Regions from separate parts of the Candidatus Enterococcus lemimoniae genome, predicted to be linked through region 1. Evidence: riboswitches for the same ligand, from Rfam matches in the RefSeq annotation. Region 1 holds a riboswitch; each other region holds the start of a gene.

Region 1 (10,742 bases):
GAACCAATAGCGGTCAAACCTCGTGCTTGCTGAAATGAAATAGAATCCGCATATTCAAAAGGATTGAGCCAGGCGTGAATTCGATTAAATTGGTACGGTTTGAAATGTAAGAACGAAAGAATCCGTTGCCCTCTTTCAGTCAACACCAATAAAATACCGCTGACGCCAAGTATTCCTATCAGACCAAAGCCAACACTCAAAATTTTCCAAGAACAGCCGGAAACCAGCACGATGCCGAGAAAAATGGATATAAAAACTAAACTAGTTCCAAAATCTTTTTGATAAAACATCAAAGCCAAAACGGGCAAACTAACCAAAAATAATTCACCCAGTAAGCGAAAATCTTCTTTTAAACTAGAGGAGCTTGCAGGATGTTGTCTTCTTCTTGTCACGATGTAGGCTAACATCAAAATATAGCCAAGCTTCATAAATTCTGATGGTTGAAACGAAACTGGGCCCAATCTGAGCCAACGTTTGGTTCCGGTGGCAGCAGCCATAACTGGGTCATGAAATTTTATAAGCAATCCTGATAAAAACAGCGATAAACCATAAAAAATGGGTGTTAATTTCCATAAATATTTTATGGGGATAATCATCGTAACAAACATTGTCCCGATTCCTAAAATAGTCCATAAAAGCTGCTTTTTCAATAATGGAGCAATAGATTCAACAGTCGGATCAGCATAGAACGCGCCATACTGTGCAACAAAACCAATGAGTATCAAAAGAAAAACGGGTAAGAGGAGGGCGTAGTTTACGGGTTCGTTAGTTTTAGCGATTGTTTTTCTCATACGTTTTCTCCTCGTTGGCGATCCCATTCTCGAATTTCTGAGCCTCGGGCGTTTAACGCAATGCCTAGTGTCGTACTCAGAATCAGCAAGCTAGATCCACCATAACTAATAAAAGGAAAAGTCAGTCCCGTCATTGGAATATAGCCTAAAAGACTACCGACATTTACAGCAACTTGAAGGCAAATCAAGGTGCCACAACCAATATAAAGGTAAGAATAATAAAGATTTTTTGATTTTATAGCTAAAAGGAACAAGCGAGCGGCGATGAAGAAAACTAAAAATAAAATCCCCAAAGAAAAAATTAATCCCAGCTCTTCAATACAAATTGCAAAGATAAAGTCTGTATCTGCTGCGGGCAAATAGCCTTTTTTTTGAATGCTGTTGCCAAGACCACGTCCCCAGAAACCGCCATTATGCATTGCGTAGTAAGCGTTGGATGTTTGAAAACCTTTACCCGTTGGATCGATAAAAGGATTTTGCATGACCTCAAAACGAGTAACTAAATAACTGAATTTTTCAGGCATCCAGTCAGTTGGAATGGAAAGCAAAAGGACGGTTCCCAAGCGTTTTATTACGACAAAACCAAGTAGGGAAAGTGACATAAACAACGGAGAAAGACCGCTTGATAAAAACAAAACTGAAACCAAAATAAAAATCATGGATGCCCCGGCGATATTAGGTTGAAGTGCGACTAGCAACATGAAGAAGCAGCAAATCAATAGTGAACGCTGATGGTTTTTGAATGAAAAGGGAACTAAACGATCATTTTTCGCAAGGTGAGCTGCAACATAAAGAATCAGTATTAGTGGAACTAACTCGGAGGGTTGAAATAATAGCACTCCTAAGTTGATCCAACGTTTAGCGCCGCCAACGCTAGTACCAATCAGTGGTAAGGTCACTAACGTTAAGAAGGTCAATACAAGTAAAAGGCTGATAATACTTGGCTTGCGAAAGACATTTAAATTGATTCGATAAACAAATGCCATACAAATTAAACTAAAAAGAAAGTAAGTTGTTTGTTTGATGGCTTTGCTAGCTGTTCCAAGATTGCTGTCTAATAAGTGATAAGAGCTAGAACTGTAAACCATTAAAATCCCGATAATACAAAGAATAAAGTATGGGGTTAGGATGTAAAAGTCTAAATAATGTAATTTGGATAAACGTTTTGGTTGATTCATTTTTTATTCCTCGCTAATCATTTTATTGATCATCAAATAAAGTGTGCATTAGGAATCGACTTAGATGTCGTTAAAAAAGTTTTTTCTGCTGTAAACAATGAAGTGTCTTACTTACTTGATAAAGAAAAATAGAGTAGCTTGCTCGAATTTCCTTTATTCCAACCTAGTTTCACCCCCAAAACCTATAGAATACACTGTCACTATTTATCAAAACAAAAAAACTTCGCTTAAATAACTCAGCGAAGGGGGATTGATTTCAGCACAAATAGAGCTTTCTCATCATTCTCATCGTTGAGTTTTAGCACTATGAAACGTAAAAAGCAGAGCTTTTAGCTACTTTGTGAAAAGCCTTAATTCGACAATTCCTGTCCTACCCATTCCTGTCTTTCGACATTTTTGAGCAGTAGCCTGTGTTTTCATAGGAGCCTCACCTAACAAGTTATTTAGATCGCCTTAAATATAGTGAATATTTAAGGAGAAGTCAATTGGGTAAAGGTTAATTTTTTTATAAGTATAGAAGTAAAGAGCAACATGTATTTTGATTTGACGGGAATCTGGCTGTTCTTGTTTGCTTGATTGCTCGTTGCTATTTAATGACTAACTTTATATTTTCTTAATCTTAAAATGATAAATGACATAGCTACAACGTAAATAAGATAAAAACAACCCAAGATAGATTTCTAGTCTGTCTTGGGTTGTTTTTATCTTTTGGCAGCAATTTTTTTTGCTTTTTCTGTATTAGCAAAGTGAAGTTTTACATATTTACTTAATAATTCCATACCACCTTTAGCCAAAACGTTTGCGGCCACTTTATCCGAAGTTGCTCCAGCTCCTGATGGGACTTTCATGCCTAATTCTTTTGATTCTTTATCTAATTCCTCTAAAAACGCCGCACGACTGATGATCGAGGCCGCTGCTACCGCCACATGGTATTGTTCCCCTTTAGTGATAAAATAAAGCTTCTCACTGACTTGATTTTGTTCATTTCGTACATATTTTTTGTAGTTTGCTTCTGGCGTAAATTGATCGATCAAGATTGCTTCTGGTTTCGTCGGTGCAAGCTCATTTAAGAGTAAGTGGATTGCCTGATTATGCAAGGCAACTTTCATATGGACTGCATTGTATTTTGGTTGGATTTGATTGTATTTTTCTGGCTCTACGATCAGAAGTTTGTAAGGAATCAACTCTTTAATAACAGATGATAACTGAACGATTTGAGGATCAGTAAGCTCTTTTGAGTCTCTTACGCCAAGAGCTTTTAATTTTGTCACCATGGTTTTATCGACATAGGCCGCACAAACAGTGACCGGTCCAAAATAACTACCATTACCAACTTCATCACTCCCTAAAACAGAAAGCTGACTGAAATTTGCCGGAAGTGTACTGCTTTTTTTGGAAGGTGAAGCTGACTGTTTGCTTTGAGTAGGCTGCCCCCATTTAGCAGCTATTTTCTCAGCATCTGGACCTTGAAAGACAATTTTGCCAGAAGTATAGGCTGTAATCGTTGTGTTGCCAACTTTGGCAACAAAGTCAGAGTAAGGAACGTGTCGATTTAAACGATGTTTCTCGTAGAATGAGTTCATTTTTTTTATTGTATCTTTGGTTACTTTGATTACCTGAGTTTGGGACATAGTGGTGCTCCTTTCGAATCTTCTTATCTATAGTAAAGCAAAAGAATAAAAAAGTGAAGTAGGATTCTTTGGTGAAAAGTAAAAAATGTATCGAGATTAATCGCGTTTTAATAACGTATATTTGAGTTTCCCGAAGATCTATGGTAGAATACATTATAAGTAATGATACTAGTTTGAGTGAGCGGATTTCTGCTCACTCTTTTTAATGGAGTAACATAGGCGAGACGTGTGATAAAAGGTTGCTATATGTCATTTCTGATTGTCTAGTTGCATGAATTAGGATTTCTAAAAAACTAGTACGTTATATAAATCTCGAAGGAGGCGAAAATTTTGAGTAGTGTTGTGGAAACTGTTACCGAGTTAGTCACGCCGATCTTAGAAAAACAAAATTTTGAACTTGTAGAAGTAGAGTTTGTCAAGGAAGGAAGAGACTGGTTTCTCCGTGTCTTTATTGATAAAGAAGGCGGGATCGATATCTTAGACTGTGCACTTGTTAGTGAGCAACTAGACGAAAAACTTGACGCTATGGATCCTGATCCGATTCCGCAAGCATATTTTCTGGAAGTGTCCTCTCCGGGAGCTGAACGTCCGTTGAAGAAAGAAAGCGACTATGAAAAAGCAGTTGGAGAATTTATCCATGTTTCACTTTATCAAACAATTGATGGTGAAAAGCAATTTGAAGGTATCTTGAAAACCGTTGATAAAGATCAGTTGACCTTAACAGTCAAAATCAAAACAAGAGTCAAAGACTATACATTTGAACGAAAAAACATTGCAAAAGCTCGTTTAGCAATTCAGTTTTAATTAAGAAAAAATAAAGCAGAACTTTCCGGTTTTTGCCTATCAAAGGAAGCAAGGTTCAGCGTTCAAGTTGACCAGCTCCGTTTACCTTTCATTTAGACAGTAGGAGGAAATGATAAAAAAATGAGCAAAGAAATGTTAAATGCACTAGATGCATTAGAAGCTGAAAAAGGTATTTCTAAAGAGATCGTGATTGATGCATTGGAAGCAGCGTTAGTTTCCGCATATAAAAGACATTATGGACAAGCGCAAAATGTTGAAGTTGAATTTGACGGTAAAAAAGGCAACATCCATGTTTACGCCGTTAAAGAAGTAACGGAAGAAGTATTTGATTCACAATTAGAAGTATCATTGAAAGAAGCGATGGAAGTTAATAAAGCTTACGAAATGGGCGATAAGATCCGTTTTGAAGTAACACCAAAGGATTTTGGTCGGATTGCTGCACAAACAGCGAAACAAGTTATTTTACAACGCGTTCGTGAAGCGGAAAGAAACATTATCTACAATGAATTTAGTGCATATGAAAATGATATCATGCAAGGAATCGTTGAAAGACAAGACCGTCGCTATATTTATGTGAACTTAGGTAAAATTGAAGCTGTTTTATCAAAACAAGATCAAATGCCAAATGAATTTTATCAACCACATGATCGTATCAAAGTCTATGTTTCAAGAGTGGAAAATACGTCAAAAGGCCCGCAAGTCTTTGTTAGCCGTAGTCATCCAGATTTATTGAAGCGATTATTTGAACAAGAAATCCCAGAAGTGTATGATGGAATTGTAGAAATTGTCAGCATTGCACGTGAAGCCGGCGATCGTTCAAAAGTTTCCGTTCGTTCAACTGATCCGAATATCGATCCTGTTGGAACTTGTGTGGGACCAAAGGGACAACGTGTTCAAGCAATTGTCAATGAATTAAAAGGCGAAAACATGGATATCGTTGAGTGGAGCGAAGACCCTGCAGTGTTCATCAGTAATGCATTGAATCCAGCACAAGTAGTAGATGTTATTTTTGATCAAACTAATAGTAAAGCTTGTACAGTTGTCGTTCCAGATTATCAGTTATCACTTGCTATCGGTAAAAGAGGGCAAAATGCTCGTTTAGCTGCTAAATTAACTGGCTTTAAAATCGATATCAAACCAGAATCTGAAATGGAAGAGTACTATGCACAACTTGCGGAAAATCAAGAAACTCCTGAAGAGGAAGCTCACGATGATGCAATCGTGGCATCTGATATGACTGCTGATGAATATGAAAACATTGCGTTTGAAGAAAAAACAGCAGAAGACGAAGAACAAGTTTAACCATTTGGAGGGAAGCAAATGAAAAAAAGAAAAATCCCGATGCGTAAATCTGTTGTTTCAGGTGAAATGAAACCCAAAAAAGAATTAGTTCGAATCACACGCTCTAAAGAAGGTGAAGTGGCGATTGATCCCACTGGGAAGATGCCAGGTCGTGGCGCTTACGTTTCACTTGAACCGAAAGAGGTTCAGCAAGCGTGGGACAAACACATTTTAGATCGTGTGCTAGAGACGACATTGACAGATGCGTTTTACCAAGAATTATTAGACTATGTTGAACATCAAAAAGCACGTAATGAGTTGTTCGGAAATGGATAAAGAGAAACTACTAAATTTATTAGGTTTGGCTATGAGAGCTGGGAAACTAGTGACTGGTGAAGAATTGACCATCGGTGATATCCGTAGCAACAAAGCAAAATTTGTTTTTGTTGCCGCTGATGCTAGTGATAATACAAGAAAAAAAATCAAGGACAAGTGTTCTTATTATAATGTTCCTTGTGATGAATCATTTTTTCAAGCAGAGTTAAGTCATGCGATCGGTAAAACACGCATGGTGATTGGTATCAATGATTCCGGCTTTGCGAAGAAATTCAAGGAACTAATCAAAGCTTAGGAAGGTGATTGCATGGGGAAAAAAAGAATTTATGAATTAGCAAAAGAAATAAATCAATCGAGTAAAGATGTTGTCGAAAAAGCACATGCTTTAGGTATGGATGTGAAAAATCACATGGGCGCAATTTCTTCTGAGGACGAATCGAAACTTCGTAACTCATTTGGAGGAACTAAACCTGCCAATACGCAACCAAAACCTGCGGCAAAACCACAAGTAACACAAGGAAATCAGCCGCAAAAAAAACCAGCAAATCCAAAACCAGCTAACCAAAATGGACATAGACCAAACCAACCACAACAAGCAAATGGACAACAAAATCGTCCACAGCAAAATAATCAAAATCGTCCAGCGCAACAAGGACAACAAAATAATCAAAATCGCAACAACCAAAATCGTAACATGCAAGGAAGCAGCCAAAATATGACTCAAAACCGTTCAAATCAAGGGAAACAAAATCGCCCGCAACAAAACAACCAAAATCGTCCAACACAACAAGGACAACAAAATAATCAAAACCGTAACAATAACAATACACAAAATCGTCCGACTCAAGGGAACACGCAACATACAAACCAAAATCGTACGAACCAAAATACAACACAAAACCGTCCGGCACAAACTGGACAACAAAATCGTCCGAGCAACAGCAATGCTCAAGGAAACCAAAATCGTAATAATACCAACACTGGTAACCGCAACAATAGCTTCGGTGGTGGAGGTGGCAGCCAAAATCGTAACCGTAATGGCTACAACAATCAAAACCGCAACCGATTCAACAAAAAAGGCAAAAAAGGCAAATACCAAGAATCCACAAAACCAGCTGTTCCAGCACGTAAATTCCGTGAATTGCCAGATGTATTAGAATATACGGAAGGAATGAATGTAGCGGACATCGCGAAGAAAATTCACCGTGAACCAGCTGAGATCATCAAGAAGCTATTCATGATGGGCGTAATGGTCAATCAAAATCAATCTTTAGACAAAGAAACAATTGAACTATTAGCAGTAGATTATGGTATGGAACCAAAAGAAAAAGTTCAAGTTGATGTAGCTGATATCGATAAATTCTTCGAACCAGAAGCATTAGTTGAAGAAAATCTTGTAACACGCCCGCCTGTTGTAACCATCATGGGTCACGTTGACCACGGTAAAACAACATTGCTTGATACCTTACGTAATTCACGCGTAACTTCAGGTGAAGCTGGTGGTATCACACAACATATTGGTGCGTACCAAATCAATATCGATGGTAAACCAATCACTTTCTTAGATACACCAGGACATGCGGCGTTTACAAGCATGCGTGCTCGTGGAGCTGGTATCACAGATATTACGATCTTAGTCGTTGCAGCAGATGATGGTGTGATGCCACAAACAGTTGAAGCGATTAACCATGCGAAAGCGGCAGAAGTGCCTATTATCGTAGCGGTCAATAAAGTCGATAAACCAGGTGCTAATCCTGATCATGTGAAACAAGAATTAAGTGAACATGGCTTGATCCCAGAAGAATGGGGCGGAGATACGATCTTCGTGAATATTTCAGCAAAATTCAACCAAAATATCGATGAATTATTAGAAAATATTCTATTGATTGCTGAAGTTGAAGATTTAAAAGCTGATCCAACGCAACGTGCGATTGGTACAGTGATCGAAGCTCGTTTAGATAAAGGCAAGGGACCTGTTGCAACGTTACTTGTTCAACAAGGTTCATTAAGAGTTGGAGACCCAATCGTTGTCGGTAATACTTTTGGACGAGTTCGTGTTATGACAAATGATATCGGCCGTCGTGATAAAGCGGTTGGACCTGCAACGCCAGTTGAAATCACTGGGTTGAATGATGTACCGCAAGCGGGTGATCGTTTTGTAGTTTTTGAAGATGAAAAAACAGCTCGTCAAGCAGGTGAAGAACGTGGCAAGCGTGCTCAACTTGAACAACGCTCATCAAATAATCGTGTAACATTAGACAACTTATTTGAAAGCCTAAAAGAAGGCGAATTGAAAGATGTTAATGTCATCATCAAAGCGGATGTACAAGGGACAGCTGAAGCATTAGCAGCTAGTTTACAAAAAATCGAAGTTGCTGGCGTTCGTGTGAAAATCGTTCACTCAGCCGTTGGTGCAATCAATGAAAGTGATGTCACACTTGCAGCAGCAAGTAATGCAATCATCATTGGCTTTAACGTTCGCCCAACACCGCAAGCGAAACAACAAGCGGATCAAGAAGAAGTGGATATTCGCCTACACCGCATCATCTACAAAGCGATCGAAGAAATCGAAACAGCAATGAAAGGGATGCTTGATCCTGAATTCGAGGAAAAAATTACTGGTCAAATGACTGTTCGTGAGCTTTACAAAGTCTCTAAAGTTGGGACGATTGCCGGTTGTTACGTAACGGAAGGCTCTATCCGTCGTGATAGTGGTGTTCGTGTGATTCGTGATGGAATCGTGATCTTTGAAGGGAAATTATCTAGCTTGAAACGTTTCAAAGACGATGCGAAAGAAGTGAAACTTGGCTTTGAATGTGGTGCAATGGTTGAAAACTTTAACGATCTTAAAGTGGATGATGTCATTGAAGGCTTTGTAATGGAAGAAATCAAACAATAAAAAACAATTAAAAATAGAGAGAAGGAGAAACAGTATGGCAAATTATCGTGACCGCCGAGTAGGTCAAGAAATCATGCGTGAAATCAATGATATATTGAGAAAACGTGTGAGAGACCCACGTGTGCAAGACATTACGATCACTGATGTTCGTGTAACAGGTGATCTACAGCAAGCGACGATTTATTACAGTTTGTTATCTGATCTAGCTTCTGATCATCAAAAAGCGCAACAAGGATTAGATAAAGCAAAAGGATTGATCCGCAAAGAATTAGGTCAACGTTTAACACTCTACAAAACGCCTGAGCTGATTTTTGAAAAAGATGAATCTGTGCAATATGGAAATCATATTGATGAATTGATTCGTAAATTGAATCAAGGCGAATAGAGAATCTTCCTACTAGAAAAGTCGAAAAAGCTAAATGAGCCCATTTAGCTTTTTCGGCTTTTTTGTAATAGAATTATTTTTTGTAACTATATTGAAAGAAATTGTAATACTTTTAGCGACCAAAAAAATAGAATTTATGGTATCATTTTAAAAGTATAGATCTCATTAGAGACACTGTTGAAAAAATGGAGGGTTAATAGTGAAAAATAAAAAATTATCATTATTACTAGTTAGCATGATGACAGTTGCGGGAACCGTAGCACCAATTAGTTCATTAGCCGAAACAACTGATAAAAAAATAGAACAACAAGATAAAGAAATCTCAGCGTTAAAAGAAAAACAAAAAAGTGTGACGTCACAAATCACTGCATTAGAAGAGGAAATTTCTTCAATTTATGATGAAGGGATTTCATTGAGCAAAGAAAAAACAGCTTTAAAAAATGAATCAGAACAGCTGAAAAAAGATATTGCTGCATTAGATGTCCGCATCAACAAACGAACAGAAGCCATTCAAAAACAAGGTAGAAACGTTCAAGTAAACGGACAAGGAACTCAAATTCTGGATATGATTTTAAATTCAGAATCAATTTCAGATGCTGTTGGCCGAGTTCAAGCGATTTCTTCCATTTTAACGGCGAATAATGACTTAGTAAAACAGCAAAAAGAAGATAAAAAACTTGTTGAAACGAAAAAAACGAATATCCAAACAAATTTAACTGCTATCGAAGAAGCAGCAAATCAGCTTGAACAAGAACAAGCAAATTTGGTTGCCAAACAAGCCGATTTAAATGTATTGAAAGCAGAGGTTGATTCTGAAACTTCCGGAGCTGAAAGTTCAAAAAATGCGTTGCTAAAACAACAGCAAGAAGCATTAAAAGCTCAGCTTGCAAAGGAAACGAAAAAGAAAGAAGTTAAAAAGGTCGAGACCGCTAAAATGGAGGAAACCAAAACGGATACTTCAACTACAACAGAAAAAGCAACGGCTCCAAGTGAAACTGTAACAGAAACTCCGACTGCACCTTCTAATGCCGGTGAAACCAATGAATCAACTGGTAATACCAATGGGGGAAACAACTCAAACACTCAAGAAAGCACTGGTCCTGCAGAAAAGCCTGAGGAACCTGTAGTACCACCAGTTACTTCTGGTGACGCCACGTTTCAAGCTCTAAACGCTTTACGGGCGGCTCATGGATTGAGTCCAGTTAGTTGGGATGCAGGACTTGCGGCCGCAGCTAGCAGCCGTGCTTCAATCATGCAAGATTTCCAAGTACCGTCAGATCACTGGAATAGAGGAGATGAAGTTATTGCGTTTATGTTTGCTCCAGGTAATTCAGTTATTATGGCTTGGTATAATGAGACGAACATGACCTCTCCATCTGGAACTGGGCACCGTGATTGGGAGCTTAATCCTGGTATGACACGTGTTGGATTTGGCTA
Region 2 (10,742 bases), 690 kb from region 1:
GAAATGAAAAAGTTTGTATTAGTAATACTCGGTAGTATCTTCGCTATTATTATTATTTGCCTAGGTACTTTATATTTTACTCCTAAGCCATTATTTAAGTTGATCCAAGGCTTGCCAATCGAAGCTAAGCTTACCAAACCGAATGATTATCAACAAATTGAAGATCGTGTAAAAACGATTAATGACCTTTCATACTCAAAGGAATATCCTGAAAGTACTTTAGATCTCTATCTTCCTAAAAAAATGAACTCAAAAATACCAGTGATCGTTTTTGTTCATGGGGGTGGCTTTTTTAAAGGAGATAAAAAGATGGCTAAGTACTTCGGACCAACTGTAACTAATGGTAACTATGCTTTTATCAGCATTAACTATCATCTAGTGCCTAATGCAACTATTTTTGATCAAGTAAGGCAAGTCAATCAAGCCCTAACATTTGTAACCAAAAATGCTGAAAAGTATCAGTTTGATCCAACACAAATCAACCTATCTGGATCATCAGCAGGTGGATTCTTAGCATTACAATTATTGTCAGCCTATCATAATAAAGAGTATGCTAAACAAATCGCAATTCAACCTGTAGAAAACCTTAAAATCAATAGTTTATTACTATATAGTGCAGTATTCGATCTATCCGAATTTCAAACATACCAAGGGAATCTAGCAACGAATTATCTACTAAGTAAAATGGGTTGGGGACTGACAGGAGAAAAGAATTGGAAAGAGGATCACAGATTAGGTCAGTTACTTGATCTTAGAAAGCTGATCAGTAAAGATTTCCCACCCATATTCATTACGGATGGGAATACTAAAACATTTACAAAACAAGCCAAGCAATATGTTGGTGAGTTGAAAAAAGCAGAGGTACCTGTTGCTTCGTTATTTTTTGATGGTCAAGAAACAGTTGGACATGGCTATCAATTAAACATGGAAACAAAGGCTTCAAGTCAAGCTGTCGAAAAAACAATTTGGTTTTTAGAGAATTATCATTCTAAATAGCAGTAGCGTTGAGCTAAAAAACTATTGCAAAGAAGAAGGTATATAGGTCAAATCAGTTTAAAAAGATTTTTAAATAAACGTGATTCTTCCCATGACAAAAGTATGTTATAAGTAATCAGACAACCAGTAATTTCAAGTACCATTCGGTTTAGAAGCTGAGGTTCGACTGGGGTAGACAAAAGTTTCGCTTGAAACCGAGTAAGTATGTCCCGCAAAGGTCGTTTATTGTCATCAATTAATTAGTCTAAAAGATGCTGAATGATAAATGCTACTTGTTTATGTTGTTCAGGAGTGTTCTGGTAATTAGTCTTCATTTTTTAGCACCTCGTTTTTATTTGCTAAATTTATTATAATCAGTCTAAGAACCTAGTGACATAATCTGGTGAAAGAATACGTGCAAAATTATTTTCAAGCTGAAAGGAAAAATCAGATGGATGAATTAGATCAACAGATTTTGTATTTACTAAATGAAAATTCAAAACTATCAAATAAAAAATTTGGAGAAAAAATTCATTTAACAGGACAAGCAGTAGGAAAACGAATCGCCTATTTAAAAGACCAAGACATTATCGAGAACTACACGATTACAATCAAACAGGATGAGAAACAATTTATCCGTATCTTTATGGAGACGAATCAATTTGCTACTATTGAGAGAGTCATCAATGAATTTAAAGAGATTGATGAGTTTTACAAAGTGAGTGGTCACGCTTGTTATCTAGTAGTAGCGTATTTTAACCAACCTCGATTAAAAGTATTTATTGAAAAAATATCCAAATGGGCTCGTTGTAGCGTAGATTCAGTCGTGGGAAGTCGCAAAAAAATATAGTTTAGTAATGTTACTCTTTGACATTACTAAACTATATTTTTTTGCGAAAACTTAAGTCGTGGTTTCATTTTCAGAACACTTTTTTAAGATTTAGCAATAAAACCGTATTCATTATTTTTTTTGAACCAAGACTATTGACATCGAAAGCTATTTGCGTTAATATCAAACAGCATTAGTTACTAACGCTGTTAGCTATTAATGGTAGAAGTAATTATTTTGAAAAAAGGAGGAGTCACATGTCATACGCAGAAGAAGCCGAACAAGAGCTGATGCGTCTAATGGTTCAAAATCGACATAGCGCATTTAGCAGACTAGAAAAGAGTAATCAAGGTGAAAGTATTGTCATCAAATTTCTCGCACGTTACGGCGAACCAACTAGTCCCAAACATCTAGCTGAGTCATTGAACTTGTCCAGCGCTCGGATTGCTGTTGTTTTAGGGAGTTTAGAAAAAAAGGGACAAATCGAACGTAAGATGGATCCAGACGACCGTCGACGCATTCATGTTACCTTGACCGAGTGCGGCAAGAAAGTTGCTAAGCTGCAAAAGAAAGAAATGCGTGATAAAATCGTGCAGATTTTTAAACTAATGGGAGAAGCTGATACAAAAGTCTTTATCGAGCTAACTGCGAAATTCGTGGACTACTCTCAACAAATTTCCCAGAAAGAGGAAGGTGACCAATAGTGAAGATTTTTAAATATCTTGGCAAATACTGGTATGCGGTCATCGCAGTTCTTGTGCTTTTAGTTGTACAGGCAAATAGTGATTTAAGCTTACCAAAATTAACATCGGGTATCGTCGATGTCGGTATTCAACAAGGAGGGCTTGAATACTCCACACCTGAAAAAATCAGGAAAACAACTCTTCAGGGAATCGAAATGTTCATGACAGATGATGAGAAAAAAACAATTGAAGACAACTATAAACTAACAACTGAAAAAATCGATGGTAAAGAAGTTGAAGTGTATAAGTTAAATCTTCAAGACGGGATGACAGAAGCAAAACTAGCAGATATTTTTAATCTGCCAATGATGATGCTAGCGTCTTCTCAATCAAAAGATTCATCAAGTGGAAGTGAAGCCAAAGCAATTATCGAAGACTATAAAAAAGTTGGAGAAGATGCTACAAAAGCCAAACAACTTGGAGAAGAGGCTACGACTTTAGGGGAGCAAGCCCAAGCGGCTGGAAGTGCAGCTGCCTCTGCAACAGATGCGGCGACAGCAATGGAACAAGGGCAAAAAGCGCAGGATCTGGCTGCTCAAGCACAAGCCAAAGGTGCTGAAGCCAAAGCCTTAGCTGCCTCAATTCAAACAACGACTGACGCTATGCCGGAAAGAGTCGAATCAGCTCGTAAAGAGACGAAGAAAAGCTTAGGGGATCTTGGCGAAGATTCAATGAAAACGGTAGGGATTCAATTAACACTGGCTGAATATAAAGCACTGGACATGAATACCCAGCAAATTCAAACAGATTATATGGTTAAAACAGGAACCAAAATGGTTCTGTTAACACTTGTTTCAGCCGTAGCTGCAATCATTGTCGGATTGATTGCTTCATTAGTAGCAGCATCGGTTGGTCGAAATCTACGCGTTGGACAGTATGAACGTACGTTACAATTTTCAAATACCGAAATGGAAAAATTCTCACCTGCTTCGTTGATCACACGTAATACTAATGATATCCAACAAATGCAAATGGGGATCGTTATGATCATGCGTATTGTGTTATATGCGCCGATCTTAGGTATTGGCGGGATCTATAATGTTTACCAAACAGGAACAGGTATGGGCTGGATCGTAGGCGTTGCTGTAGCGGCTGTTTTGGTTTTAGTCTTAAGCCTACTATTAACAACGATGCCTAAGTTTAAAGCCTTACAAAACCTAGTGGATAGAGTGAACTTGGTTTCTCGTGAAATCATCACAGGTTTGCCAGTTATTCGAGCTTTTTCTCGTGAAAAATTTGAAGAAAAACGCTTTGATCGTGCCAATACTGATTTAATGAAAACACAATTATTTGTTAACCGAGCAATGTCGATTATGATGCCAGTAATGATGTTATTGATGAATGGTATTTCTGTTTTGATCGTTTGGGTCGGCGGACATAATATGAACAACGGGCAATTGCAAGTCGGTGATATGATGGCCTTCATCACATACACAATGCAAATTGTAATGGCCTTTATGATGTTATCAATGGTTTCAATTATTTTACCTCGTGCCAATGTCGCAGCAGGTCGAGTTGAAGAAGTGCTTGAAACAGAACCAACGATCAAAGACCCAGAACATCCAAAAGATGATCATGACTTTAAAGGTGAAGTGAAATTTGAAGCAGTTGAATTCCGTTATGGGGATGCTGATGAAGATGTCTTACACCATATCAATTTCACAGCCAAACCAGGTCAAACGACCGCTTTGATCGGCTCAACCGGTTCAGGTAAATCAACGATCGTTAACTTGATTCCTCGACTGTTTGATGTAACAGGTGGTAGAATCACGATCGATGGGATCGATGTACGTGAAATGAGCTTACACAAATTACATGAAATCATTGGATTTGTCCCGCAAAAAGGTGTTCTATTCTCAGGGGATATTGCCTCAAATATTAAATTTGGCGATGCAGATATAACTGATGAACGTATGAGAAAAGCAGCTGAAATTGCCCAAGCAGAAGAATTTATCGATTCTAATGAAAAGGGGTATGAACGAGAAATTTCTCAAGGTGGAACCAATGTTTCCGGCGGACAAAAACAACGTTTGTCCATTGCTCGTGCCTTAGCGAAAAATCCTAAAATCTTGATCTTCGATGATTCATTTTCAGCACTGGATAATAAGACTGATGTGGCATTACGTAAAGCTTTATCTGAAAATATCAAAGGTGCAACTCAAATCATCGTCGCTCAAAAAATCTCAACGATCCTTCATGCGGATAACATCATTGTATTAAATGAAGGACGTGTAGTCGATCATGGAACGCACGACGAGTTAATGAAATCATCCACTGTCTATCAAGAAATTGCTCAGTCACAATTGAGCAATGCTGAATTAGGCATAGAAGAAGCTGAGTAGGGAGGAGCGAAAATAATGGCAGAACAAACACAAAATCGCCCTCGTGGCGGACGCGGACCTGGACAAGGCGCTCCAGTAGAGAAAGCCAAAGATTTTAAAGGAACACTAAAAAAATTAATCTCCTATATTGGTGCTTATAAAATACCTGTTTTCTTTGTAATGATCTTTGCGATTGCTTCAACCGTCTTCAACATTTGGGGACCAAAAATCTTATCTAGTGCTATTACAGAATTATTTGATGGCTTGATCAAAAAATATCAAGGAACTGGTGGGATCGATTTTAATAAAATCGGCGGGATTTTACTATTCATGCTAGGACTGTACTTGGTGGCATCTGCTTTTGGGATCATCCAAGGCTGGATCATGTCAACGATTTCGCAAAAAATCACGTATCGGATGCGGAAAGAAATTTCAGAAAAAATCAATCGCATGCCAATGAATTATTTTGAAAGTCGGACAACCGGTGAAGTATTGTCACGAATCACCAATGACGTAGATACCTTAGGCCAATCACTAAACCAATCGATCACACAACTGATCACTTCCGTATTCACGATCATTGGGGTTATTGTCATGATGTTATCGATCTCGGTACAAATGACAGGTATCGCTATTTTGATCGTACCTATTTCAATGATTTTGATTATGATCGTTGTAAAAAATTCACAAAAATATTTTAAAACACAACAAGAATACCTTGGTGTAATTAACGGTAAAGTGGAAGAAACAATTGGTGGTTACAATATCGTTCGTCTATTCAATGATGAAGAAAATTCTTTAAAAGAATTTAAAACGCAAAATGATGTTTTATTCAAATCAGCTTGGAAGTCTCAATTTCTTTCTGGTTTGATGCAGCCAATCATGAACTTTGTTGGAAATCTAGGCTATGTTGCTGTTGCGATCTTCGGTGGGATTTTAGCCTACAATGGTACGATCACAGTAGGGGATATTCAAGCCTTTATCCAATATGTACGTAACTTGACACAACCAATTGCACAATTAGCACAAGTATCTAACTTGCTGCAATCAATGGCTGCGGCTGCAGAACGCGTCTTTGAATTTCTTGAAGAAGATGAAGAAGCACAAACTGTACCAAATCCAGTTAAAATCGATAAAGCCAAAGGTATGGTTGATTTTGAACACGTACGTTTTGGTTACACACCAGATAAAATCATTATCAATGATTTCAGTTCACATGTTGATCCAGGCCAAACGGTGGCGATTGTTGGACCAACGGGAGCCGGTAAAACGACGATGGTCAAACTATTGATGCGCTTTTATGATGTAACGTCTGGCGCGATTAAAATCGACGGACACAATATCAAAGACTTTAATCGTGCAGATTTACGTAAAAATATCGGAATGGTTTTACAGGATACATGGTTATTTAAAGGAACCATTATGGAAAACCTTCGTTATGGTCGTTTAGATGCAACAGACGAAGAAGTTTACGAAGCAGCAAAAGCGGCTCACGTACATCACTTTATTCAAACCTTGCCTGGCGGCTACAACATGGAATTAAATGAAGAATCTTCCAATATTTCGCAAGGTCAAAAACAACTATTAACAATTGCTCGTGCAATTTTAGCAGATAAACCAATTTTGATCCTTGATGAAGCAACCTCATCTGTTGATACAAGAACGGAAGGATTGATCCAAGGAGCAATGAATAACTTAATGGCAGGTCGTACGTCATTCGTTATCGCTCACCGTTTATCAACCATCAAAGATGCAGATAAGATTCTTTACATGCAAGATGGAGATATTAAAGAACAAGGAACACATGAAGAATTACTCGCTGAAGGTGGCTATTATGCCTCACTTTACAACTCACAATTTGAAGAGTTGGATGAGTAAGCAACGCAGTTTAGTCATTTAAGTTAAGCGAAATTCGATTATCTTATAAAAAAGTTAGAAAAGGCGTAGTTAGTCTTTTCTAGCTTTTTTTCGTTGCTGGAAGTGTTTAAATAGTTAAAGTCTAACGATAGTTATCTCTTGTAGTTGAAGAAAGATGATAACTGTTTGTCAGTTTAAAATAATTGACTTTAAATTAAGAAAAGTTAAAGAGTCATAAAACAACTTGAAAAAGATTTATGCTAGCGTTATTATTTAGAAAAATAAATAGAAAAATAACCTTGTTAGGTGAGGCTCCTATACAAACACAGGCTATTGCGCAGAAACGTCGAAAGACGCCAATGTGTAAAACAGGAATTGTCGAATTAAGGCTTTTCATAAAATAGCTAAGAGATTTTCTTTACGTTGTATAGTGCTAAAACTCAGACGATGAGATTGATTAAAAGTCAAACGTCTAGGAAAAAAATGTTTGGCTTTTTTTAGTTGAGTAGATGGCTTGCCTGTTTACTTCATTTTTACCGTCGTAGTACCTGCCTGTGTATTTTAGGAGTGTAGTTTGACGGAAATGACCGCTAGATGTTTCGCTGCTATTTTACTTAGGAGCGTGAGTTTAGTGGTTTTTTCTTTGCTCTAAGGATCAAAGGAATAACTTTGAGCCAACGACCGGCTTGAATATGAAAATGAAGGGATTTATTACATGAATACGTTGAAAGAAAAGAAATTCACTCCAGCTGTTTTAAGTATCGTACTGTTTACTGCGCTAACTTTTTTAATTGTCAGTAATGTTCAGTGGTTTAGCGATTTAGATTCAGCAATCTACCGATTTGATTGGAAACCTAATGGGTTTATCACGAATGTTGTGGCGTTGATTGCTAAAACTGCTACGATCATTCCAGTTTTTATCATAAGTTTACTGGTTTCATTTGGGTTATGGCGAAATAAGCATAAATTGTTGGCAGTCTGGATGAGTAGTAATGTTTTAGTCGTTAGTGTATTGGGGTTTGTGCTGAAGCATTTCGTTGCACGGACGAGACCTGATGTTGCACAATTAGTGGAAAAAACGTCCTATAGCTTTCCGAGTGGACATTCACTTTTAGCAATGTGTTTGGCTTGTTCGCTTATTTTGAGTGTCAAAACCATTTACTCTGAGCAAACCCTAAATTATAACAGATTAAAAAAAATCCTAATTATCTATGTTCTTTTGATTGGTTTAGGACGGATCTACCTAAGAGTGCATTATCCAAGTGATGTGATTGGTGGTTTTCTTTTGAGCTTTGCTTGGGTAAATCTTTCGTATGTTTGTCTTCAACGATTTTTTCTAAATAGAACATTTGCAACGCCGGACTCCAAAAAACGCTTTATCCAAAAAACAGTTTTAAGTTCTTTAACATTACTTTTACTTGTTGTTGCAGGTGCTTCGGTTTATGGTGCTACGGTTTTTAATAATGTTCAAAAAACAGCTGATAAGATCTATCAACCATTAAATCGAGAAAATAAATCTGTAGAGTTGGACAAGAGTGAGCCAGTGAGCTTTTTACTTTTAGGAATAGCGAATGATTCAAAGCGTAAAACTGATTTTCGGGCAAATACGATAATGGTTGTCACAGTTAATAATCAATTGAAGAAAACAACCATTACGAGTATTCCCAGAGATGCTTATGTAGAAATAATTGGAAAAGAGGGTGTGTATGACAAAATCAATCATGCTCATTCATTTGGCGGGGATGAAATGATGATCGAGACTGTTGAGCATTACTTAGATATCCCAATCAATCATTATTTTGTGATCAATATGGATGGTTTAGCTGCGTTGAGTGATGCTGTTGGCGGTGTTACAGTCAATAATGATTTTGAGTTTGATGCAGAAGGAATTCATTATCCAAAAGGGGAGCAGCATTTAGGCGGTTGGGAAACATTACAATACGCAAGAATGCGCTATGAAGATCCGTTAGGTGATTACGGCAGACAAAAAAGACAGCGAGAGGTCACGATTCAGCTGACGAAAGAATTAACTTCAATGAAGAGTGTTCTTCGATACCAAGAATTATTAGATGTCATTGGCGAAAACGGACAAACGGATATGACACTCGATCAAATGATTTTATTGATGAAAAATTATCAGAAAGCCTTAAACAACATTGAAAGTTATCAGATGCAGGGCGAAGGTTTTACTGGAGATGGTTATACAGGTGAAGAAGGTATCTCTTATCAAAGTATTTCAGATGAAGAAAAAGAGAAAGTGACAACAGAATTAAAACAACAATTGAATTTACCATAAAGATAGTAGGTTAAATTCTATTTCTAAGCTTCCGATTGTCAGACTATTTTCTCCTTTGGTATAATCTGATTTATAGAAGTGGAGGAATGTAAGTATGATCAAAGTAGCGATTATCGGGTACGGGAACCTGGGACGTGGGGTTGAACGATCACTAAAACAACAGAAAGATATGGAACTAGTAGGTGTTTATACAAGAAGAGCGCCAGAGACGGTTCAAACAGAAGGTGCACAAGCCTTCACTATGGATCAACTCAAGGAGAAAAAAGAGGAGATCGATGTTTGTATTCTATGTGGTGGTTCAGCAACTGATTTACCAGTACAAACACCAGAATGGACGCATTTATTTAATACGATCGATAGTTTTGACACGCACGCGAAGATTCCAGAACACTTTGCTAAAGTAGATCGCGTAGCAAAAGAAAATCAGACGACGTCAATTATTTCAACGGGGTGGGATCCAGGCTTATTTAGTTTAAATCGGTTATACGCACAAAGTATTTTACCAGTGGGAGAGACGAATACTTTTTGGGGAAAAGGCGTTAGCCAAGGGCATTCTGATGCATTAAGACGGATTGAAGGCGTAACAGACGCCGTGCAATATACAATTCCCAATAGTGAAGTGATCGAGAAACTTAAAGCGGGGGAACAATTAACTTTAACCACTCGGGATAAACACTTCAGAGAATGTTTCGTGGTATTAGCGGATGAGATTGATCCAGAAAAAATTCGAGAAGAAATTGTTTCAATGCCGAATTACTTTGTTGAGTATGACACAGAAGTTCATTTTGTTACCCAAGCAGAATTGGACCAAAATCATAAGGCAATGCCTCATGGAGGGACTGTTTTGCATACTGGAACGACTCATAAGAATACGAAGCAAGTCATTGAATATAACTTACAACTGGAAAGCAATCCAGAATTTACAGCAAGTGTCTTAGTTGCATATGCTAGAGCTTGTGTTCGGTTAGCAAAAGAGAAACAATTTGGGGCCTATACTGTTTTAGATATTGCCCCTAAATATTTGTCTGATCGAACAGATGAAGAATTAAGAAAAGAGTTATTGTAATTTTTTACAGTGAATTTAAAGAGAATGTTGATCAGAACATTCTCTTTTTTGCACTTGCTTAACGTGAAGATTGGATGTGTAAACGTAAATCAAAGTAAAAGATCGATTACAAACATAACAACGACAATGCTGCTCTTTTTTTGTGGTGGCATTTTAGATTATATCGATCTTGGTGAAGTAAGTGGTTAAAATCAAACAAAACAGCAGTTTCAATAATAATTAAAAAATCCGCCAATCTCATAAATCAGAGACTGGTGGATTTTTAATGGTTTCGGCCATTACAGTATAAACACGCTCTAAATCTTCTTGCGTTCCACGTAATTCATAGTCTGCTAAAAAAGGAAAGCCGAATTTTTGAGCGTATTGTTTTGCTGTCAAACAGTATTGATGATTAAAATTTTTATTTCCACTACCAACAACACCAAGACAATACCGATAGTTACCATGATACTCTAAATACTCCCGCATTGTTTCAGTCAGTATTTCTGTGTCACCATTATCGACCCCGTTACCGCCGTCTAAATAAGTTGGGACAAAAGTGAAAAAAGGAGCATGTTCGTCTTCAAAAACTGAATTTTCATGGATTTCTTTGATGTTGATCTGTGTATTATATTTATCAGCAGCATAGATCGCTAAACGCTGGACAAATGAACGA
Region 3 (10,742 bases), 1.2 Mb from region 1:
CAGAATATCACCCATATTTTATTAAGAAAAATTATCCAGAATTAATTGAAACATTGAATATTCCAATTGATGAATATCTAAAGCGTTGCGTGAAACAAATTGAAGATTGGAAAAAACAGCGGGATGATATTGTCCACAATGGTTCATTGGAGCATCAGAGAAGCCGAGAATATGCTTCATATATAATGGATGCAATTACAACTGGCAATCCAACTGTGATTGCAGGGAATGTCTTGAACAAAGGCTTGATTACAAACCTTCCAGAAAATGCTTGTGTAGAAGTTCCCTGTTTAGTTGATAAAAACGGCATACAGCCAACTTATGTTGGCGATCTACCAACACAGCTTGCAGCTTTGAATCGCACGAATATCAATGTCCAAGAACTAACTGTTGAGGCCGCAATGACGTTGGAAAAAGAGAAAATTTATCAAGCAGCATTATTAGATCCTCATACAAATTCAGAATTATCGATTGATGAGATTAAGGCAATGGTAGATGAATTGATTGAAGCTCACGGCGACTATTTACCAGAATATCACTAAATAATTAGAAGAGGAGAATCTATCATGAAGAAAATAATTGTGTTGTCTTTACTAGTAATTAGCGGCGTGTTTATTGTTGGTTGTGGGGAAAATAAAGGCGATGAAGATGGGAGAAATGAGGGGAAACAAACAATCACCTACGCCATTTGGGATACGAATCAGGAAAAAGGGATGAAAGAAATGGCCAATTCTTTCGAAAAAGAAAATCCTGATATTAAAGTTAATGTAGAAGTAACACCATGGGATCAATATTGGACAAAGTTAGATGCAGCTGCCACAGGAGAGAGCTTGCCAGATGTATTTTGGATGCATTCAAATGAGTCATATCGTTACATGTCAAATGGAATATTGATGGATCTAACAGAGACTTTAAAAACGAGTAAAAAAACTAGTTTAGATAACTTTCCTAAAAATATTTCTGAGCTGTATGCTTTAGATGGGAAACAATATGCTATGCCTAAAGACATTGATACAATCGGTCTTTGGTATAATAAAACACTTTTTGATAACGCCAGTATCAGCTATCCAGATGAAACATGGACTTTGGAGATATTTTTAGCAGCCGCTAAAAAGTTGACTGATGAGGAAAAAGGAATTTACGGCTTTACTGCTGTTAATAACGGTCATGAAGGGTATTGGAATTTCATTTTTCAAAATGAAGGGAAAATCATGTCAGCTGACCGCAAAACTTCAGCGTTTACAGATCCTAAAACAGTTGAAGCGATTCAATTCTATGCAGACTTGATCAATAAATATAAAGTATCACCAAGTGCTGATCAATTAGCTGAAAATAAACCTGTTTCTTTTATCCAATCGGGACGTTCTGCAATGGGATTTTTTGGTTCATGGATGTTGGCAGATTTTAAAGAGAATGATTATATGAAAGAAAATACAGATGTTGCTGTCCTGCCACAAGGAATAAAACGAGCTTCTGTTTATAATGGGCTGGGGAATGCCGTTGCGGCAACCACGAAACATAAGGAAGCGGCTTTAAAATTTATTGAATATCTAGGTTCAAAAGAAGCAAATCTAATTTCAGCTAAAACCGGTGCTGCGATTCCAGCCTATGAAGGAACAGCAGATGAATGGGTCAAAAATACTGAAAACTATAATGTAAAAGCGTATGTAGACATGCTTGACTATGCAGTGATTCGACCATTCTCAAACGAAACTATTAAGGTAGAAACTGTAGAGACGGAAAAAATTGCTGATTTATTAAGTGGGAAAAAATCAGCTGAAAATGTAGCAAAAACAATCCAAACAGAGGTTGACGATATTCTAAAATAAGTGTTTGATACTTGTTTGAAAAGGTGGGGACGAGTATGGAAAAGAAAATAAATAGGCGCAAATACAATCAAGAAGAAATCCTGTGGGGAGCGATTTTGATTGCGCCTACCTTGATGGGTCTAATCATTTTAAATATCAAACCTGCAATCGAAACCTTAATATTAAGCTTTCAAGAATCATCAGGTTTTGGTAAAACAGTTTGGGCAGGACTAAAGAATTATAAAAAGCTGATTGGTGATCCTGAAGTTACTCAGGCAGTAATTAATACTCTAGTTTATACGTTGATTGCGGTACCCTTTATCATTGTATTGTCATTAGTAGCAGCAGTTTTAATGAACCAAAAAGTAAAGGGCATTTCTTTTTATCGGACCTTGTATTTTTTACCAGTAGTAGCGACTCCAGCAGCTGTAGCTATGGTCTGGCGTTGGTTGTATAATTCTGATTACGGAATTATCAATTATTTATTTTCATTGGTTGGACTAAAAGGAGCAAGTTGGCTGACGAATCCACACACATCTATTTTAGCGATTGCGATTGTAGGAATTTGGAGCACAGTTGGCTATAATATGGTGTTATTGTTATCTGGGTTGCAGGAAATCCCCAAGGATTATTATGAATCAGCAGAAATTGATGGTGCTGGTGCAATTAAACAATTTTTCTCAATTACCTTGCCCTTAGTTTCACCAACGCTGTTTTTTGTTATGGTTACAACGATTATCAATTCATTACAAGTCTTTGATTTGATTTTCATGATGATCGATAAAACCAATGCTGCATTGCCTAAAACGCAATCCTTGGTCTACTTGTTCTATAAGCAGTCGTTTATCATGAATGATAAAGGCTATGGTTCCGCGATTGTGATGGTTTTATTAGTGATTATCATGCTTATTACCGTTCTTCAAGTCAAAGTACAGAAAAAATGGGTCAATTATTAGAAGGGAGTAAAACAGATGAAATCACAAAAATTAAAAAGCAAAGTACTGATCAATTTACTGTTAATCTTGGGCGCTTGTATAATGGTTCTGCCTTTTGTTTGGATGATTTTAACGTCAGGAAAAACATTAGCCGAGTCTGTTAGAATCCCTCCAAGTATTTTACCAGAAAAATTTCAGTGGAATAATTTTAAGGTAGTCTTGGATAAATTACCATTTATTCAGTTTTACATCAATACTGCTTTAATGATCCTATTTCGAGTGGTTGGATCTGTTTTATTTAGTGCTATGGCAGCATATGCTTGTGCTAGACTACATTTTCCAGGAAGAAATTTGTTCTTTGGTTTAGTTTTGATGCAAATGATGATTCCTACTCAGATATTCATTATTCCTCAGTATTTACTTGTTCAAAAAATGGGTCTGTTAAATTCCATCCCAGCTTTGGTGTTACCTGGGATTGTTAGTGCATTTGGAACATTTTTGTTACGACAGTTTTTCTTAGGTTTACCAGATGAATTAGAGGAAGCAGCAAAATTAGATGGTTGTAATGTTTGGCAGACTTTTTTTAAAGTTATGCTGCCTTTAGCAAAGTCAGGCTTAGTTGCTCTTGCGATTTTTACAGCATTGTTTGCTTTTAAGGACTTAATGTGGCCATTGATTGTAAATATGTCACTAGATAAGATGACATTATCATCTGGTTTGGCAAATTTACAAGGTCAATATACAACCAATTATCCACAGTTGATGGCGGGGTCTTTACTTGCAATTTGGCCAATGTTACTAGTATTTGTGGTATTTCAAAAGAAATTTATTGAAGGAATTGCAACTTCTGGTGGAAAGCTGTAAATGTTGCTAGAAGTGACGAGTATAGAAAAGATTGGGACAAAAACTTCTTTGCTTATTTATGCTGCTCGATAATTTCATCAGATTTAGCGATCAATGATCAGGATAGTAGATACTTAAGAATAATGATTACTATATGATGTATTTGTTTGAAAATGTAAGATGAGTGATTATCAATTAATAAGATTACAGTTGATTTTTTTAGTCTAATTTATTGTATAGTCTGTTAATCAGCTGATAAAGGACAGTTATAAAATAACTATGAGGTTTAAGTTTTAAAAGTGATTTGTACTAGAAGAATAGCCGGGGTGATTTTTAGCGGATGGAATCCAACTATAAAAGAGGAAATCAAACGATTGTCAGTTTGATCTCCTCTTTTTTGCTGTTTAAAACGAAGAGCCAGGTTCTTTTAAGAATGCAATTTCTTCCTCTGTTGAACGCCTACCTAATACTTTATTTCGATGAGGATAACGACCAAAACGAATCAAAATGTCACGGTGTTTTTGTTCAAACTCAAGATTATGCTCCATTCCCTTTTCAGCAAAGCGTTTCAAGGCTTCATCATGAATGATTAACGACTCAGAATGCATCAGCGGCATATAAAGGAATGCACGTTGTTGTGTTGTTAGCTGATTCAAATTACCCGTGGCGATGGCTTCTTGTGTCAAAATCAAAGCCATTCCATCATAGGCAAAAGCTCGTGCATCATCACGAAATAAATTCCGAGAAAACTGATCTAAAACAATAATTTCAGCTAAACGACCGACCATACTTGTCCGCCAAGCTGATTTTTCTCCTTGAGCAACTTGTTCATGGATAGCTGAAAATCGAGCCTTGATTAATTTATCAAAAACTAAATCTTTCTTAAACCACTGACTTGGCTCACATTCCTCAAACCAGAATGTCACTATTTCATGATAGTCCATCTGCATCTCCTCCAATAATCTAGAATTTCCTTCCTAATCAAGTATAACATACGCTTTGTCATCGCTCTTTCGGATCAGAAACTATTATAAAATGATGTAAGAAAAAGAAACAAAGTAAATAAGTAAGAGAACCTCATTCTCCGGATTGCAGAAAATGAGGTTCTTTTTTGATGATTGAGTATTTTGACGATTATTTTAATTTGAATTTAACTTGTGTATTATCGCTAAATTGACCTTGATATTGGAATTGTTTGTAGCTTGAACCTTTACCTAATTTGTTTAAAATGTGTGAAGTGATTGTTTTTTCACTTCCAGCTTTTAAATCTAAACCAGCGATGATGCCTTCGATTTTTTCTGCAGCAGCATTACCTTGTAATTGGATTTTGTTTGATTTATCTTAATATTGTACTTTGATCGTACCGTTACTATTTACTTGGTACTGTAATTGAATTTGTTGTCCAGTTGTATAGGTTACTTGGATTTCTAATTTTTTAAGATCAGATTGTTCGGGGGGTTCAGGAACTTCTGGCGTTTCAGGTTCTTCAGGTGTAACTGGTGCTTCAGAATCTTTAGGTTCTTCTGGAGTTACAGGCGTGTCTGGCACGTAGTATGATTGTAAGCCAAATTCTGCTTTTACATACCCTTTAGTGATCAAAATAACTTTAAGATGTAAGTCTTTTTGATACGTCATTTTTTGTAATAAGTTGACTAATTTGTAATAATTTCTGCCAAAATCTCTGGCGATCACAGTAGCTTCTGCAGAAGAATAACCAGCAGCTTCCCATGTGCTTGCTTTAACCAATTCATTGTAAACAGATGCTACATTTGAAAACCTGTGTACTCTAAGATATCCGCTTTATTGAATAAAGTGATTGTCTTATTGTAGTTTGATTCCACTACTGTTGCTGCGTCCGCAGTGTTTGACACTACTGCCAAACTAGCTGAACATAAACTGATTGCCAATCCTGCAACCATCATACCTTTGAAAAATTTCAAAAAAAATACCTCATCCTTTTTACTGCTATTTTATAAACAGTAGTATACCTATATTATTATCCAAAGAAAATATAAAGTAAATATATATGATAAGTTTATCATAATGTTTAAAATATAATTGTTTTTTATTAGATGTATCTGAATAAGAAAATCAAGTTACTAATTTATTCGATCATTATTTTTGCTATAATATGTAAGGATAAGAACTAAAAATGATGTGTGAAGGGATTTGTAATGATGAAGAAAGCAACAATTACTAAAACAGTTGATTTGTTGGATGGAGGCTGTAATGTTTGTGGCATTATTGAGAATGAAAATTATATTTTGACGATTGATGAGCAGGAAATTCCTTTAGAAGAGCTGACAGTCAACGCATTGATCACAGCGATTGTTTTGAAAAATGGATATAAGCGGAAATATGAGACGGATGTTATTGATGATTATATTTTGTATATAAAAGAAGGACATCAAGTTAGACTTAAGGAAGAGTATAATTTCCTGATTTATTCAAGTGATACAGCAAAAGTAGAAACGCAAGATCAAATAGTGGATGAAAAACAATTAGTTGAAAAAGTGAATGAAATCTTAGAAACGTTATTCAAGCTAGAAGAATTAGAGTTTTGTTTTTAAACTATCAAAAAGGAGTTCTTGCTAATTGCTGTGAGAACTCCTTCTTGGTATTTTTATTTATAAGTATTCTGTTTTTATTAATCTATTTGAAAATAATCAGACATCATCAATTTTTCAAACCGCTCTTGGGATGCAGCAATAGTTTCATCATGATCATAAATCAATAATTTAAAGTCTTCGGTTTTAGGAATATGTCTGAACGTTTCCGATTCTACCAGCAAAATGATTTGTTGACAAAGCCAATCAAGTACAGTTTGGATAGCTTCTTCATCTTCGACCCAATCATCAAATAAATGAAGAGAAGCAAACCGTTGATTTTCATCCCAGTCACCAGTAGTGTATTTCATCGTTTCAAGTTGTTCTCGGTCGTACCCTTTTTCTGTATAGTATTCAGTTGTTTCTTGCCAAAGGTCAACAGTATTGATACAAAGGTTGATTTCCCCTTCTTCATAGATATTACAGTCTAAGGCAAATGCATAAAATGTTTCATCAGAATGATCCAATAAATAATTATCAATACTATCTGTTAAAAAGCTAAAAAAGAATTCTTGTTGTTTCTCTAAAAAGTTTTCCATGGGCTCCTCCAAGCGTTTCGTCTCCTAAACATTGAAACAGATAATAAGAAGAAAGTCTATCTAAAGTTGTTTTTTAAGAAAATATAAAGATTTTCATCGTGTAAAATTTTAGGTAGTTTAAATCATATACATGGTAGCTCTGAGTGTAGAGTAGTTTAAGTCTAATAACACTATCGTGCATAAGGCAATTATATAAAATTTAATTTGACTTTGTGATTCGATACGCTTATAGTTTAAAATGAATTAAATACTTGTTAGGTGAGGCTCCTATATAAACATAGGCTGCTGCTCAGAAATGTCGAAAGACAGGTGCGGGTAGGACAAATTTCGTCGAATTAAGGCGTTTTTCAAAGCAGCTAAAAGCATAGCTTTTTACGTTATATAGTGCTAAAACTCAACGAAGAGAAGATCAAGGTAAGTTGTAAATAAATGGCATAAGTCCATGTGTTTGCCGCTTCTAATCTAATCCCTTCGCTGAGTGTTCTTGGTGAAGGATTTTTCTTTTATCCCAGAATCCATTTAAGCGGCAGAAAGGAATAACTCATGAAAAAATCTGTAAAAATAACGATCATTACCTTACTCTCCATTTTGCTTGTAGTGGTGAGTGCAGGCTGTTATGCAGCTGTATCATTTCAAACAGCGAAAGAAAAAAGTGAAGCAAACGTTTCTAGTAAAAACCAAAATTTTACTGGCGATGAACAAACGCGTGATAAGGAATTGACTGTAATGGTCGTTGGGAATGATTCTAGAGATGACGATGAAGACCAGGGACGTTCAGATACATTGATGGTAGCCCATTATGATGGTAAAACGAAACAACCAAAACTAATCTCGATCATGCGAGACAGCTACGTAACATTTCCTGATGGCGGACAAGATAAAATCAATGCGGCCTATGCATACGGCGGAGCGCAAATGACCAAAGATGTCTTAAAGACAAATTTTGATTTGCCAATCAACTATTATGTAGTGATTGACTTTAAAGAATTCAGTGATATTATTGATGAACTTTATCCAAAAGGCGTTACGATCGATTCTGAAAAAGACATTAATCTCGATGGTGTAGATATCCTTAAAGGAAAACAAACATTGCACGGAAATAGTTTATTACAGTATGCTCGTTTTAGAATGGATGAAGAAGGCGATTTTGGTCGAATCAGACGTCAGCAACAAGTAATGGACGCTTTAGTGGAACAGTCGAAAGATTTGATCCCAATTTGGGAATTACCTCAGGTTGCAGGGAAAATGGTCGGAAAAATCGATACAAATGTGCCGACAAGTTTATTGATCGATTTAGCAAAAGATTTTCTAACTGGCAACGTAAAACCATTAAAGTCATTATCTGTTCCAGTAGAAGGATCATGGAATTTCAATGATTATACAGAATCCGGTAGTGTGATTGAAATCGATGAGCAAAAAAATGCTGAGGCTATCAAGGATTTTATGAAAGATAATTAGAATAGGATTGAGGATGGAACAAAAGTGATGTCGCTTTTGTTCCATCCTTTTTTCGATTAAAGATAAGGCTATTTCTATGCGTTGGCTTCAAGCTTGTGCTATTCTTTAAGAAAACGGTTTATTTACTTAGAAGGAAGGGTTTGCTATGAAAGTTGTGATCATAGGAGCTTCATTTGCTGGAGTCTCTGCGGCTTTAGCTATCAGAAAAAAACATCCAGAGGCTGAAGTTATTTTAATGGATAAGCAGCAAACAATCGGCTATTTACCTGGCGACATCAATCTTTATTTTAATGAGACAATCAATCCAATCGAAACGGCTCAATTTATTTCAGAACAAGAGTTAGTAGATCAGGGACTAACGTTATTGTTAAATGCAGAAGTTGTTAGAATAGACGCAAAGCAACATATTATTAACTATGAAAAAGAAGCACTTGAGTCGTTTATCTCATTTGATAAACTTATTTTAGCAACAGGCTCTAGTCAATGGTCGCAAAATATTCTCGGCAGCGACTCAGATAAAGTATTGAAATATAAATTTTTACCTGGTGTGCTACAAGCAATCGAGCAATTAGAAAATAGCCGCAAAGTAGCGTTGATCGGTGGTGGCCAAATTGGAGCTGAAGCAGCCGATACTTTGTTGAAAAAAAATAAAGAAGTCCATCTCTTTGAACGTATGGATTATTTGCTATTTAAATATTTTGATGAAGAAATGATCCAGCCAGTTCAAGCGGAAATGGTGGCACGCGGAGTTGTCTTTCATTTTGATGAGACCGTAGAAAAAATGACTGACATAGATGAAGGACTTGTGATAGAAACGAAGAAGTCCCAGTTATTATGTGATAGTGCTATTTTTGCGATGAATGTTCGACCCGATTTACGTTATTTAGACGAACAGATTCGGACGCATATAGATGGTACCATTTTTGTGAATGAATATTTGGAAACCTCGCAAGTAGATATTTTTGCTATTGGTGACTGCATTCAAGTGCCTTACAGCTTATCGAATGAATCGTTTTATATTCCCTTAGTAAATAATGCGGTTAGGTCAGGTTTGGTGGTCGCACAAAATTTAGTCGAACCTACAACACCATTTATAGGATCGATTCGCACGATTGGGACTAAGCTTGTTGACCATTATCTAGCAAGTACAGGATTGACTGAAGCGGAAGGGTTATTTTATGAGCAGCCAATTTCAGTTGCTCATGTTCAGCAAAAAAGCTCATTATTTTCCGGTGGTGAAACGATTAGCAGCAAAATTATATTTGAAAAAGATAGCCATAAATTATTAGGAGCACAATTGGTTTCAAAAGCAGATATCTTAGAAAAAATCAACACACTTGCACTTGGTATTCAAGCGGGACAAACGCTCGAAGAGTTTTATCAGAAAGATTTTTTGTATCATCCCTATTATTCCAACGTGATCGATATCACGAACCAGCTAGCATTTGAAGGTTTGTGGAGTGAAGCAGATGAAAATTGAAGCCTTATTAGATAGAAAAGAAGCAAGAGAAGTTGGAATTTTAAAAAAGGTGATTTTGGCTGGTGGCAGGATCGAGGATACTGAACTGTTGGATTATTTAGGTGTGTCCAAAGCTTCTTTTGAAAGTGATTTGAAGGAATTGGGGTATTATCTAAAACCATATGAAAAAGACTGCTCGCTATTTTATGATGGTCAATGGGTTGCCATTCACATGTCAGATGCGTTTTCCATAAGTAAAGTTGTTGATGACTATGTCCGAGCATCTATTAAGTTTCAGCTGATTGACTATTTATTTCATTATCGGGAGTTTACGATCGCTCAGCTGACAACTAAATTTATGATCAGTGAATCGTCTCTATTCCGCAAAATCAAAGAGCTGAATTCGTTATTGAAAGAATTTGATCTTAAAATCCGCAACGGGCAATTAAAAGGAGAAGAGCTACAAATTCGTTATTTTTATTTTCAAGTTTATTGGTTTTTAACACCATATGAAATTCATCAGGAAAAAACATTAACGGTTCAAAATTCGCGAATCATCGAAGCTTTGGAAAAAGCGTTATCTCTGTCCTTTGAGGAACACGGTAAACTAAAAATTAGTTTATGGTTGACGATCAGTAAAAAAAGAATTATTGTTCAGTCGAAACAATTTAAAGAGCTCTACAATAAGAGTCAAGTGTACGAACAAGATCCTTTTTTCAAAACACTACGTTCTTTTGTATTGCGTTTCTTTAGCCGTTATCCTATTGAAATTGACGAAGAAGAAAGTTTGCTCCATTTTATTTTTTTAACTAGTATGTCTGTTTTAGCAGAGGCTGATTTTGCGGAGTATAGTTTGATTCGAGGGCGACGTACACCAACGTCGTTAGCCGATACATTTGTATTAGAGCATGTGATTTTATATTATCGTCCTCAAAAATTTTTCCCAGAGTTGGAGAAAAAAATCTTCTATTACTTCTCTCAGATTCACAGTCGCTTATACTTTTTTAAGGGAGAGCTGGAATTATTTGATCGAGAAAATATTTGGCAAAAAGAACAGAGTCTATCTAGTCATAAGTTGGCTGACTTTTCGCATA

What was found. A riboswitch is a leader RNA that binds a small molecule or an ion and turns the genes downstream of it on or off. The one in region 1 is predicted to bind magnesium.
Region 2: another riboswitch for magnesium. It lies ahead of A5866_RS04470 (phosphatase PAP2/LCP family protein); the one in region 1 lies ahead of A5866_RS01135 (FtsW/RodA/SpoVE family cell cycle protein).
Region 3: another riboswitch for magnesium. It lies ahead of A5866_RS06985 (LCP family protein); the one in region 1 lies ahead of A5866_RS01135 (FtsW/RodA/SpoVE family cell cycle protein).

The regions. Positions count from the first base shown of each region.
Region 1 is NZ_CP147248.1:226,509-237,250, forward strand. Features, by position in the region: gene A5866_RS01130 (FtsW/RodA/SpoVE family cell cycle protein) at 1-791, opposite strand, end outside; gene A5866_RS01135 (FtsW/RodA/SpoVE family cell cycle protein) at 788-1,969, opposite strand; M-box (ykoK) riboswitch at 2,246-2,415, opposite strand; gene rnhC (ribonuclease HIII) at 2,671-3,600, opposite strand; gene rimP (ribosome maturation factor RimP) at 3,931-4,404, shown strand; gene nusA (transcription termination factor NusA) at 4,525-5,706, shown strand; gene rnpM (RNase P modulator RnpM) at 5,725-6,021, shown strand; gene A5866_RS01160 (YlxQ-related RNA-binding protein) at 6,014-6,316, shown strand; gene infB (translation initiation factor IF-2) at 6,329-8,920, shown strand; gene rbfA (30S ribosome-binding factor RbfA) at 8,955-9,305, shown strand; gene A5866_RS01175 (coiled-coil domain-containing protein) at 9,505-10,742, shown strand, end outside.
Region 2 is NZ_CP147248.1:918,476-929,217, reverse strand. Features, by position in the region: gene A5866_RS04495 (alpha/beta hydrolase) at 4-996, shown strand; gene A5866_RS04490 (Lrp/AsnC family transcriptional regulator) at 1,391-1,825, shown strand; gene A5866_RS04485 (MarR family winged helix-turn-helix transcriptional regulator) at 2,062-2,508, shown strand; gene A5866_RS04480 (ABC transporter ATP-binding protein) at 2,508-4,889, shown strand; gene A5866_RS04475 (ABC transporter ATP-binding protein) at 4,905-6,746, shown strand; M-box (ykoK) riboswitch at 7,017-7,184, shown strand; gene A5866_RS04470 (phosphatase PAP2/LCP family protein) at 7,441-9,021, shown strand; gene A5866_RS04465 (diaminopimelate dehydrogenase) at 9,116-10,087, shown strand; gene nrdI (class Ib ribonucleoside-diphosphate reductase assembly flavoprotein NrdI) at 10,325-10,742, opposite strand, start outside.
Region 3 is NZ_CP147248.1:1,450,457-1,461,198, reverse strand. Features, by position in the region: gene A5866_RS07030 (alpha-glucosidase/alpha-galactosidase) at 1-542, shown strand, start outside; gene A5866_RS07025 (ABC transporter substrate-binding protein) at 567-1,829, shown strand; gene A5866_RS07020 (carbohydrate ABC transporter permease) at 1,865-2,764, shown strand; gene A5866_RS07015 (carbohydrate ABC transporter permease) at 2,780-3,607, shown strand; gene A5866_RS07010 (DUF924 family protein) at 3,991-4,530, opposite strand; gene A5866_RS07005 (hypothetical protein) at 4,928-5,332, opposite strand; gene A5866_RS07000 (hypothetical protein) at 5,350-5,526, opposite strand; gene A5866_RS06995 (DUF4809 family protein) at 5,761-6,156, shown strand; gene A5866_RS06990 (hypothetical protein) at 6,234-6,731, opposite strand; M-box (ykoK) riboswitch at 6,975-7,143, shown strand; gene A5866_RS06985 (LCP family protein) at 7,275-8,189, shown strand; gene A5866_RS06980 (FAD-dependent oxidoreductase) at 8,335-9,669, shown strand; gene A5866_RS06975 (helix-turn-helix domain-containing protein) at 9,659-10,742, shown strand, end outside.